Linked DNA regions of Novosphingobium sp. G106. The protein of the gene in region 2 interacts with the protein of the main gene of each other region in a pairwise test. Links are inferred from orthologs where the notes say so. Each region holds a gene or a part of one and is shown on either strand. Other genes may lie near its edges.

What was found.
Region 1: the proteins of hflC (region 2) and ftsH interact in binary tests that used the Escherichia coli proteins (3 or more experiments, as listed by UniProt). The link is inferred for Novosphingobium sp. G106 from one-to-one orthologs.

What each region holds. Positions count from the first base shown.
Region 1 is NZ_JAHOOZ010000001.1:5,959,135-5,962,463, reverse strand. Bases 1-2,941 are described here. They hold ftsH (ATP-dependent zinc metalloprotease FtsH), read left to right. Parts: upstream 1-475; coding sequence 476-2,407; downstream 2,408-2,941. Other genes in these bases: rpoZ (DNA-directed RNA polymerase subunit omega), read right to left, coding at 2,488-2,832; KRR38_RS29025 (hypothetical protein), read right to left, coding at 1-271. Also shown: KRR38_RS29010 (MFS transporter), read left to right, coding at 2,981-3,329. UniProt on the Escherichia coli protein: Acts as a processive, ATP-dependent zinc metallopeptidase for both cytoplasmic and membrane proteins. Plays a role in the quality control of integral membrane proteins.
Region 2 is NZ_JAHOOZ010000001.1:3,671,001-3,678,655, forward strand. Bases 2,290-5,212 are described here. They hold hflC (protease modulator HflC), read left to right. Parts: upstream 2,290-3,289; coding sequence 3,290-4,135; downstream 4,136-5,212. Other genes in these bases: KRR38_RS17550 (Do family serine endopeptidase), read left to right, coding at 4,285-5,212. Also shown: KRR38_RS17530 (xanthine dehydrogenase family protein molybdopterin-binding subunit), read right to left, coding at 1-975; KRR38_RS17535 (Mrp/NBP35 family ATP-binding protein), read right to left, coding at 977-1,951; more of KRR38_RS17550, read left to right, coding at 5,213-5,847; KRR38_RS17555 (GFA family protein), read right to left, coding at 5,896-6,297; KRR38_RS17560 (hypothetical protein), read right to left, coding at 6,350-6,553; KRR38_RS17565 (transglycosylase domain-containing protein), read right to left, coding at 6,600-7,655.

The DNA.
Region 1 (3,329 bases), 2.3 Mb from region 2 along the record:
GCGGAGGCATTGACGGACGAACCGAAGGTCGGGTGCCGATCCTGCCAACCTGGCGCGTTCCCCTGCCGGGCCGCGGTGCCGGCGACGGGTTTGCCATCGCGGCGCCTCCGGTCGCAAAAGTAAAGCGCCCCCGTTCGTCATGATAAGGATTGAACTTGCGCTCGATATGCCTGCGCCATTCCGCGATAGTCAGCCTCTGCCCCGTGCGAAGGTAATGCTCGAAGGCGAGACGATCGGCAGACTTACGCTCGAACAGTTCTGGATCAGCCATATTTGCGACTCCCATTGACGTTGGAACATAAATAGAACATCCCCAACGTGTCAACGCGACGGTCCGCCAGATGCGTCCGAAACGGACGCTGATCCCGCGTCGAGACGCTTATTCGGCCGGCCGAACACTCCAATCGCCGCCGCTAACTTGCCATTCATGCCTTCGCGCCTACATTGGGGCCGGAATAGGGACCTACGCACGCACATGAACGACGACCAACCGAACGGTAACCCCTGGGTGAAGAGCCTGCTCGTCTGGGGCGGCATCTTCCTCGCCTTGCTCATGGTCGTCTCGATGTTCGGCGCACGGACCGATGTCGGCACCTCGATCCGCTATTCGGATTTCCGCGCCAAGGTCGTCGAAGGCACCGTCTCCGAGGTCCAGATCGGCGAAGACCGCATCGTCGGCAAGTATCGCAACGGCGACAGTTTCAGCACGACCCCGATCCCCAATGACACGACGCTGCAGCCGCTGTTGCAGCAGTACAACGTCAAGTACGCGGGCAAGCCCAAGGAAGAGATGGGGCTGATGGCCTATATCCTCGTCCAGGCGCTGCCGTTCATGCTTATCCTGGGCGTCGCCTTCTTCGCGCTGCGTCAGGTGCAGAAGGGCGGCGGCTCGGGCGCGATGGGCTTCGGCAAGTCGAAGGCCAAGCTGCTGACCGAACGCCAGGGCCGCGTCACCTTCAACGACGTCGCCGGCATCGACGAAGCGCGCGAGGAGCTCGAGGAAATCGTCGAATTCCTGCGCGATCCGCAGCGCTTCTCCAAGCTCGGCGGCCAGATCCCCAAGGGCGCGCTGCTGGTCGGTTCGCCCGGCACCGGCAAGACGCTGCTCGCCCGCGCCATCGCGGGTGAAGCCGGCGTGCCGTTCTTCACCATTTCGGGCTCGGACTTCGTCGAGATGTTCGTCGGCGTCGGTGCGTCGCGCGTCCGCGACATGTTCGACCAGGCCAAGAAGAACGCCCCCTGCATCGTCTTCATCGACGAAATCGACGCGGTCGGCCGCCACCGCGGCCACGGCCTCGGCAATTCGAACGACGAGCGCGAGCAGACGCTGAACCAGCTGCTGGTCGAGATGGACGGCTTCGAGGCCAACGAAGGCATCATCATCATCGCCGCGACCAACCGTCCGGACGTGCTCGACCCCGCACTGCTGCGCCCGGGCCGCTTCGACCGCCAGGTCGTCGTGCCGATCCCGGACATCGAGGGCCGCGAGAAGATCCTTTCGGTCCACATGAAGAAGGTGCCGCTGGCGCCCGACGTCAACCCGCGCGTCATCGCGCGCGGCACGCCGGGCTTCTCCGGCGCCGATCTCGCCAACCTGGTCAACGAGGCCGCCCTGCTCGCCGCGCGCCGCAACAAGCGCCTCGTCGCCATGCAGGAGTTCGAGGACGCCAAGGACAAGGTCATGATGGGCGCCGAGCGCCGCTCGATGGTCATGACCGAGGACGAGAAGAAGATGACCGCTTATCACGAAGCGGGCCATGCCATCGTCTCGGTCAACGAGCCGGCCTCGGACCCGATCCACAAGGCGACGATCATCCCGCGCGGCCGCGCCCTCGGCATGGTCATGCGCCTGCCCGAGCGCGACTCCTATTCATACCACCGCGACAAGATGCACGCGAACCTGTCGGTCTCGATGGGCGGCCGTGTCGCCGAGGAGTTGATCTTCGGCCACGACAAGGTCTCGTCGGGCGCCTCGTCGGACATCCAGTACGCCACCAGCCTGGCGCGCAACATGGTCACCAAGTGGGGCATGTCGGACAAGCTCGGCCCGCTGCAGTATGAAGAGCAGCAGGAAGGCTATCTCGGCATGGGCGGCTCGGCCCGGCTATTCGCCTCTGACGAGACAAACAAGCTGATCGACACCGAGATCCGCGGCCTGGTCGACGGCGCTCACGCGCGTGCGACCGACATCCTCAAGGAGAACGAGGAAAAGCTGCACTTGCTGGCCAATGCCATGCTTGAGTTCGAGACGCTGAGCGGCGATGACATCAAGGAACTGCTCGACAACGGCAAGCTCGAACGGCCGGACCGGCCGAACGGTCCGTCGGCGGCTGCTCCGGTGCGCGGGTCAGCGATCCCCAAGGCCGGCAAGCGCTTCTCGGGCGACACCTCGCCGCAGGGCGTCTGAGCCCCGCTCGATACCAGCCAAGAAAAAGGGCTCCGGAGGAAACTCCGGAGCCCTTTTTGTTTCTGCGGTAACCGCCGGCCTCAACCGTCGTAGTCGCCGCCGATCGAGGTGTTGCGCACCGGCGCGGCGGCGGTGATGCGGAGGGCCTCGGCCGACTGGCTGAGCGAGCCGATTTCATCGACCTCGTCATCATCGTCGGGCAGGACGCGCTGGAGCGAGCCGACCAGCGTCTCGTGCAGCAGGTGCGGGCGAACGGTCTCGTCGGCGATCTCGCGCAGGGCAACGACGGGGTTCTTGTCGCGGTCGCGATCGACGGTGAGCTCGGCGCCGCCCGAGATCTCACGCGCACGCTGCGCGGCGATCAGGACGAGGTCGAACCGGTTCGGGATCTTGTCTACGCAATCTTCGACGGTAACGCGCGCCATGGGCACTCCGTGTAATGGAATCTCGGGAAGACTGGCGAGCTAGGCATCGGCCGGGCAAAAGTCAAGGAATAGGGGCCACCCGGGATAAACCCCTTGCCGCGTCCGCGCCCGCACTCGATAGACCTCGGCGAAGAGGGTGGGGAGCGTAATGCACGATTTCAGGGAATTCCGGCGGCATTGGCGGCCGCTGACCGCCTCGTTCCTCGGCATGGCCTCGGGCCTGTCGCTGAACTCATTCATTCTCAGCACTTTCGCACCCTATCTCATCAAGGAATTCGGCTGGAGCCGATCACAGTGGGCGACATGGGGGGTGATCCAGCTCCTGCTGCTCGTCTGCATGCCGCTCATCGGGCGGCTTACCGATCTCTTCGGCGTCCGCCTCGTCGCTTCGATCGGCGCGATCGTCTTCCCGCTGTCGCTGTTCGCCATTGCCGGAATGAACGGCAGCGTCGGCATCTACCTGGCGATTTATGTCACCCAGACCGTGCTCTGCGCGA
Region 2 (7,655 bases):
GTCGAGTGCGGTCTCGATCTTGCCGCTGTCGGCGCGGTCCTTGGCGATAAAGTTCGGCGCGATCTCGACCAGAGCGCGCTCGGCCGCCCACCAGGTTTCGGCCACGGCAGCGAGCCAACGCTTCTCCTTGACGAAGGCGATCACCCCCGGCATGCCGCGCGCGCGTTTCTTGTCCCAGCTCGCAAGCTCGGTGTCGCCGATCGGCCCGTGCCGGATCGCGGCATAGACCATGCCGGGCAGGCGCACATCGCCGGCGAAACGGTGGCTGCCGTCGACCTTCGACGGCAGGTCCAGCCGCGGGAAACGCAATGCATCGACATTGCGTTCCCTCGCCGGATGCACGCGCAGCGGCGGCTCCTTGGGCGGATCGAAGTTAGCCGCCTCGGCAGCAAGCACGCCGAAGGGCAGCCGCTTGCCCTGATAGCTGACGAAGCCCTTCTCGACCGCGCAGTCCTGCCAATCGGCATCCCACTGCTTGGCCGCTGCCTGGGCGAGCATCGACCGCGCCGCAGCCGCGGCCACGCGCGCCGGATATTCGTAGGCGGCGAGCGAAGTACCGTCGGCCGTAACGGTGAACACTTCGCCTTCGGCCCAGCGGCGGGTGATCGGGCTGCCGGCGCTGGCGATGCCCGGGAACATCGGCAGCCACAGCTCGGCCCAGCGCGAGGCGAGCGGCAGATTGACGTAGAGCGGGCTCGGCGGCGCCGGCTCGACCGCGACCTGCCGCCAGTCCGCGCCGAGCTCGACCGCGACGATCTGCGCGATCAGCGTGGTGATCCCCTGCCCCATTTCGAGCTGCGGCACCGTCACCGTGACGACACCGTCGCCGGCGATGCGGATCCAGGCGTCGAAGGCGGTCTCGTTCTGCCCGGGCGCGAGCGGAGGCTCGTACTTGTGCGGGCGCAGCGCATACCCGACGGCCAGCCCGCCCCCGACCAAAGCTCCGATCAGGATGCCTCGCCGCGAGACTTCCATGTTAGCGCTTCTGATTGTCCAGCCAGGTCGCCACCCGGCGTGCGATCGCGGCGAAAGCCTCGGCCTGCGGGCCCTCGCCCGCGGCCGGCGGGTTGCCGGCGTCGCTGTCCTGGCGGATCGAGAGGTCGAGCGGGATGCGGCCGAGGAAGGCGTGACCCATCGATTTCGCCGCGGCTTCGGCGCCGCCCTGGCCAAACGGATCGCTGACCTCGCCGCAGTGCGGGCAGGCATAGCCGGCCATGTTCTCGACCATGCCGATGATCGGCACCTCGCTCTGCTCGAACAGGCTGATCGCGCGCGTCGCGTCCATCAGCGCGAGGTCCTGCGGGGTCGAGACGATCACCGCGCCGACGGGCTTGAAGCGCTGCAGCATGGTCAGCTGGACGTCGCCCGTACCCGGCGGCAGGTCAACCACGAGCAGCTCGGTATCGCCCCAGTCGGCATCGACGAGCTGGCTCAGCGCATTGCCCGCCATCGGCCCGCGCCAGGCGATCGCCTGCCCGGGCTCGATGATGTGGCCCATCGAGAGCACCGGCACGCCCCAGGGGCTCGGCACCGGCACCAGCTTCTTGTCGCGCGCGGTCGGCTTGACGCCCTCGTTCGCCAGCAGGCGCGGCTGCGAGGGGCCGTAGATGTCGGCGTCGACCAGGCCAACCTTGCGGCCCATCTTCGCCAGCGCCACCGCGAGATTCGCCGAGAGCGTCGACTTGCCGACGCCGCCCTTGCCCGATCCGACCGCGATGAGCCGGCGCTGGGGCTTGTCGGCGGTCATCGCCACGCGGACTTCGGAAACGCCCTCCTGGCCGCGCAGCGCGTCCTTGACCGCGATCTCCATCCGGTCGCGTTCGAGCCGATCGAGCCCGGCAACGTCTAGCACCAGTGTGGCGACACCATCGGCCAGGCGCAGCGACTGCAGCCGCGCTTGTGCGAGCGGCGGCAACGCTGCTTTCAGTGTGCCGTCATCGCCGTCGCTCATCTTCCGTCCTTGCTGCGAAACACTATGACACGCGCCATAGGACCTCTCGTGCGGAAAAAGCAAAGGCAGGCACTGTTTTTGTGACGAATGCTTCCTATAAGTGCCGGATGAAAACGATCGGAAGTGCCCCGAAGACTGGGTTCATTAGCGGTGTTTTGGCCATGGCCGGACGCCGCAGCCCATGGGGCGGCGGGGACAAGGGCGGAGAGCAACCGGAAGAAGGCGATGCCGAAGAGGCGGACGCCGGAGCGGGAAGCCGTGGCGACGGCGCCCGTGGAGATGGCCCCCGTGGAGATGGCTCGTCCGAACCGCCCAAGGGCCCGCGCAATCCCTGGCTGCCGCCGGGCGGCGACACGCCGCCGCGGCGCTCGGCCACTATCGAAGATATCTTCCGCGCCAAGACCGGCCGCAAACCCGGCGGCGGGGGCGGGGGCGGCGGAATGCCGCGTTTTCCGCAGCGCCCCGACGGCAAGAGCTGGTTCCCCATCGTCGGCGGCGTCGCCGCGCTGCTGTGGATCGGCCTGACCACGACGCACATGGTCGGCCCCAAGGAACAGGGCATCGTCACCACTTTCGGCAAGTATTCGCATACGATCGAGCCGGGCGTGTCGCTGACCCTGCCCTGGCCATTCCAGACGGTCGCGGTCACAGACGTCACCTCGATCAACCGCTTCACCATCCCCGAGGGCGAGGGTGAGAAGCTGATGCTTACCAGCGACCAGAACCTGGTCGACCTGTCCTATCTGGTGCGCTGGAACATCAAGAACCTGAAGCTCTACTCGTTCCAGCTGGCCGATCCCGACCAGACCGTGCGCGAAGTAGCCGAAGCGGCGATGCGCGCCACGGTCGCCGAAGTGCCGCTGCAGGGCGCCATGGGCGGCGCGGGCCGCGCGGCGATCGAGCAGAACGTGCGCAACCGCATGCAGGGCGTGCTCGACGCCTACCGCTCGGGCGTGCTGATCCAGGGCGTCGAGATCAAGAAGGCCGATCCGCCGCAGAAGGTGATCGGCGCCTTCCAGAAGGTCACCGCCGCGCAGCAGAACGCGCAGCGCGACATCTCCACGGCGCAAGGCTGGGCCCAGCAGGTCACTGCTCGCGCCCAGGGTGACGCCGCGGCCTTCGACAAGGTCTACGAACAGTACAAGCTCTCGCCCGAGGTCACCAAGCGCCGCATGTATTACGAGACGATGGAGCGCGTGCTGGGCCGCAACGACAAGGTGATCATCGAATCGCAAGGCGTCACGCCTTACCTGCCGTTGCCCGAGTTTCGCCGGAAAGCGGCCGCCGACACGACGGTGGTAGCCCCTCCCCCGCCGTGCCGCAGCAGGGAGGCCAGTGATGGATTTCGCGCGCCTCTGGGAAGACCACAAGGCCAGCCTGATCGCGCTCGGCATCGCGCTGGCCGCGCTGATGTCGAGCATCATCGTCGTCCCCGAAACCGAGCAGGCTGTCGTCGTCCGACTGGGCGAGCCGAACCGCGTGATCAACAAGTTCCGGCCGAACGTCGATTTCGGCCAGACCGGCGCCGGCCTGTCGCTGCGCATTCCGATCCTGGAACGCGTCGTGCGGATCGACAAACGCGTGCTGGCGGTCGACATGGAGCGCCAGCAGGTGCTCTCAAGCGAGCAGCAGCGGCTCGAGGTCGATGCCTATGCACGCTTCCGTGTGATCGATCCGGTGAAGATGGTCCGCACCGCGGGCACCACCGATCGCGTCGCCGAGCAGCTCCAGCCGATCCTCTCGTCCGTGCTGCGCCAGGAACTCGGCAAGCGGACCTTCCAGTCGCTGCTGACCGCCGACCGCGGCCTGGCGATGAAGCAGATCCGCGCCGGGCTCGACCGCGAGGCGCGCGAATATGGCGCGCAGGTGATCGACGTGCGGATCAAGCGTGCCGATCTGCCCGAAGGCGCGCTTGAAAGCGCTTTCGCGCGCATGGAAGCCGCGCGCAACCAGGAAGCCGTGACGATCGAAGCGCAGGGCCAGAAGCAGGCGCAGATCATCCAGGCCCAGGCCCAGGCCGATGCCGCGCGGATCTATGCCGACGCCTTCGGCAAGGACCCCTCGTTCTACGACTTCTACCGTGCGATGCAGAGCTACGACCGTACATTCTCCGATGGTCCAGGTGCCACGACGATCCTACTTTCGCCCGACAACGACTATCTTCGGGAGTTCAAAGGGCACTAGGAACTTTGAGCGATTTCATGTGCTCGGGATTTCTGGACAATCGTTAATGCGGTCATTCAATATGCGTTCAGCCGCCAACGCTTGAATTGCCGTCGAACTTGAGGCGCTGTCGGCGCCCGGAGCAAAGGAAACTGAAGGACGTGAAGCCCGTGCGATACGCCTATGGAGTCACAACCGCGCTGCTGCTCGGCGGCGCTGCTCTTTCGCTTGCCACCGGCTATCCGGCGGGCGCCCAGGTGGCGCAGAACGACACCACCCAGATGCAGAACGTCGTGCCCCGCGCCGGCGCTCCGGCCAGCTTTGCCGATCTGACGCAGCAGCTCGCTCCTGCCGTGGTCAACATCTCGACCCGCCAGCGCGTGCGCGTCGCAGCCAACGCCAACCCCTTCGCCGGCACGCCGTTCGAGGATCTGTTCGGCGGCGGCCAGGGCGGCGGTGGTCCGCAGGGCGGTCAGGGCGGCACCCCGCAGACGCGCGAGGCGCAGTCGCTCGGCTCGGGCTTCATCATCTCGGCCGACGGCTATGTCGTGACCAACAACCACGTCATCACCGCCGACGGCCAGGGTGAGGTGGAATCGATCACCGTGACCATGCCCGACGGCACTGAGTATCCGGCCAAGCTGATCGGCCGCGACGCGGCCTCCGACCTTGCGGTGCTGAAGATCACCACGCCCAAGGCCCTGCCCTTCGTCAAGTTCGGCGACAGCCGCAACGCGCGCGTCGGCGACTGGGTGATCGCCATCGGCAACCCCTTCGGCCTCGGCGGCACTGTGACCTCGGGCATCATCTCGGCGGTCTACCGCAACACCGGCTCGGGATCGGCCTATGACCGCTACCTGCAGACCGACGCCGCGATCAACCGCGGCAACTCGGGTGGCCCGATGTTCGACATGAAGGGCCAGGTGATCGGCATCAACAACGCGATCTTCTCGCCCACCGGCGGCTCGGTCGGCATCGGCTTCGCCATCCCGGCGGAGACCGCGGCGCCGATCGTCGAGCGGCTCAAGACCGGCCAGTCGATCGAACGCGGCTACCTCGGTATCCGTATCCAGGCGCTCAACGAGGATCTCGCGGACTCGGTCGGCATCGCGCACAACCGCGGCGAATTCGTCCAGGCGGTCGAGCCCGGCCAGGCCGCGGCCAATGCGGGCATCAAGGCCGGCGACGTGGTCGTCAAGGTCGACGGCAAGGACGTTACCCGCGACCAGACGCTGTCGTTCATCGTCGCCAACGTCTCGCCCGGCAAGCGCATCCCGCTCGAGCTGATCCGCGACGGCAAGCGCATGACCGTGACCGCCACGGTCGGCAAGCGGCCGAGCGAGGAAGAGCTGGCCAAGAACAGCTTCGACCAGGACCAGACGCCGGACGACGATTCATTCAGCAAGCCGCCGACCAAGCAGGGCAACGGCCTGTCCGAGCAGTCGCTGGGTCTCTCGGTGCTGCCGCTGACCCCGACCATCGCACGCCAGCTCGGCATGCCCGAAACGCTGCGCGGTGTGGTGGTCAACGCGGTCGATCCTTCGTCCGACGCCGGCACCAAGGGCCTGCAGCGCGGCGACATCGTGCTCTCGGCCAACTACCAGGACGTTGCCACGGCGGCCGAGCTCGAAGCGGCGATCAAGGCCGCCAAGGCCGCCAACCGCAACGCCGTGCTCCTGCGCGTCCAGCGCCGCGGCCAGCCCGCGACCTACGTGCCGATCCGGCTGCGCTAAACGCTAAAACCCTCCCTGCGGCATAGCTGCGGGGAGGGTAATCGGCTTTCAGAGAATGTGCGGCTCGCGCAAATAGCCGAAGGGGCTCTCCCCGTCCCAGCCCGCGCCGTCGGGATAGCGCAGTTCGATGCCAGCGAGATCGCCCGCATCGGCCAGGCGCAGGTTGACGCCCATCTGGACATTGCCGAACTTTGCCTGAGCGCTTGTCGTCAGGACGAAATGCGTCGTCGCGCCACAGTTGGCACAGAACCGCATTTCGGCGGCGGGATCCTCCTTGTCGTCGCGGCTGTAGCCCTTAGTCGCGCCTTCGACCGCGACCTCGGAGGGATGGAAATAGCCCCAGAGCGCGCCCGAGTTTCGGCACAGCTTGCAGTTGCACTCGTGAACGAAGTCCGGGCGCTTGTGTATCTCGACGCGGCTTTGGCCGCAGAGGCAGGAGAGCTTGATCATAGGGCCGCCTCTATCACGACACCTGGCCGTCTGACAGCCGCCCGAACGCCTGTCAGACGAGAGCCATAACGATCCCGCCGAGTAGCGCGAGTGCGCCGACGACCAGCCAGCCGGCCAGTCCTTTGACATAACTCTTCCAGTTCATCGCCACCCAGTCCGGCTGCGCGGCGATCTTGCGCCGGGCGCCATCAACCGTCCCGCCGATGGCGAGAATTCCGAACAGAATCAGGCCCATGCCGAGTGAACGGGTGTCCATGGCACCCTTGCTACTCTGGCCGGACGACCAAGCGCAAGCGGGCACCTCAGTTCACCGGAATCGGACGCTCGCGGCTTCCCGGCTGGCCGGCCCGCGGTGCAGCCGGGACATTGCCACCCTGCCCGGATCGCGCGCCCTCGCGGGGGCGCTTGCCGGTCGCCTGGTCGAGGAAATCGTCGTTGGCCGCAGGCGGCGGATCGGCCGGGACGAGGCCGCCATTGTCTGCAGGCTGGCCGCGTTCGACCGGGGGTTCGCCAGGCCCCGGATTGGAGCCGCCGGGGATCATGTTGCCCTGGTCGTCGGTGTAGTAATAGTCGTTGGGATTGCCCTGGATCTGCTCGTCGTCGGGCTCGAGCTGCCAGTCGGGCAGCTTGAGATCGGTCTCGAACTTCTCGACCGGGCGCTTGGCGACCGCGTAGCGCATATAGGCGGCGAAAGCGCGCGCCGGGGCGGTACCGCCCTGTAGGCCGGGCACGGCATGGGCATCGTCGCGGCCCATCCAGACGCCGGTGGTCACGCCGCTGGAGAAGCCGATGAACCAGCCGTCCTTGTTCGAGCTGGTCGTCCCGGTCTTGCCGGCCACGGGCCGGCCGATCTGCGCGGCCTTGCCGGTGCCGATGGCGACCGCAGACTGCAGCAGGTCGGTGATCCCGGCGGCGACATAGGCCGGCACCAGCAGTTCGCCGCGCGGCGCCGGGCGTTTGTAGAGTTCCTGCCCGTCGGCCGAGGTGACCTTGAGGATGCCATAGGGCTCGACCGAGGCACCCTTGGCCGAGACCGAGGCGAAAGCGCGGGTCATGTCGATCAGGCGCACGTCGGAAGTGCCGAGCACCATCGAGGGCATCGTGTTGACAGGCGTGCTGATGCCGAAGCGCCGCGCCATCGCCGCCACCGCGCCGAAGCCGACCTCGTTGCCGAGCTGCGCGGCGACGGTGTTCTTGGAATAGGCGAAAGCGGTGCGCACGTCGATCTCGCCGGCATAGGAGCCGCCCGAATTGTGCGGGCTCCAGCCGTCGATCGTCACCGGCTCGTCGACCACGCGGTCGTTCGGCTTGTAGCCGGCCTCGAGCGCGGCGAGATAGACGAACAGCTTCCAGGCCGA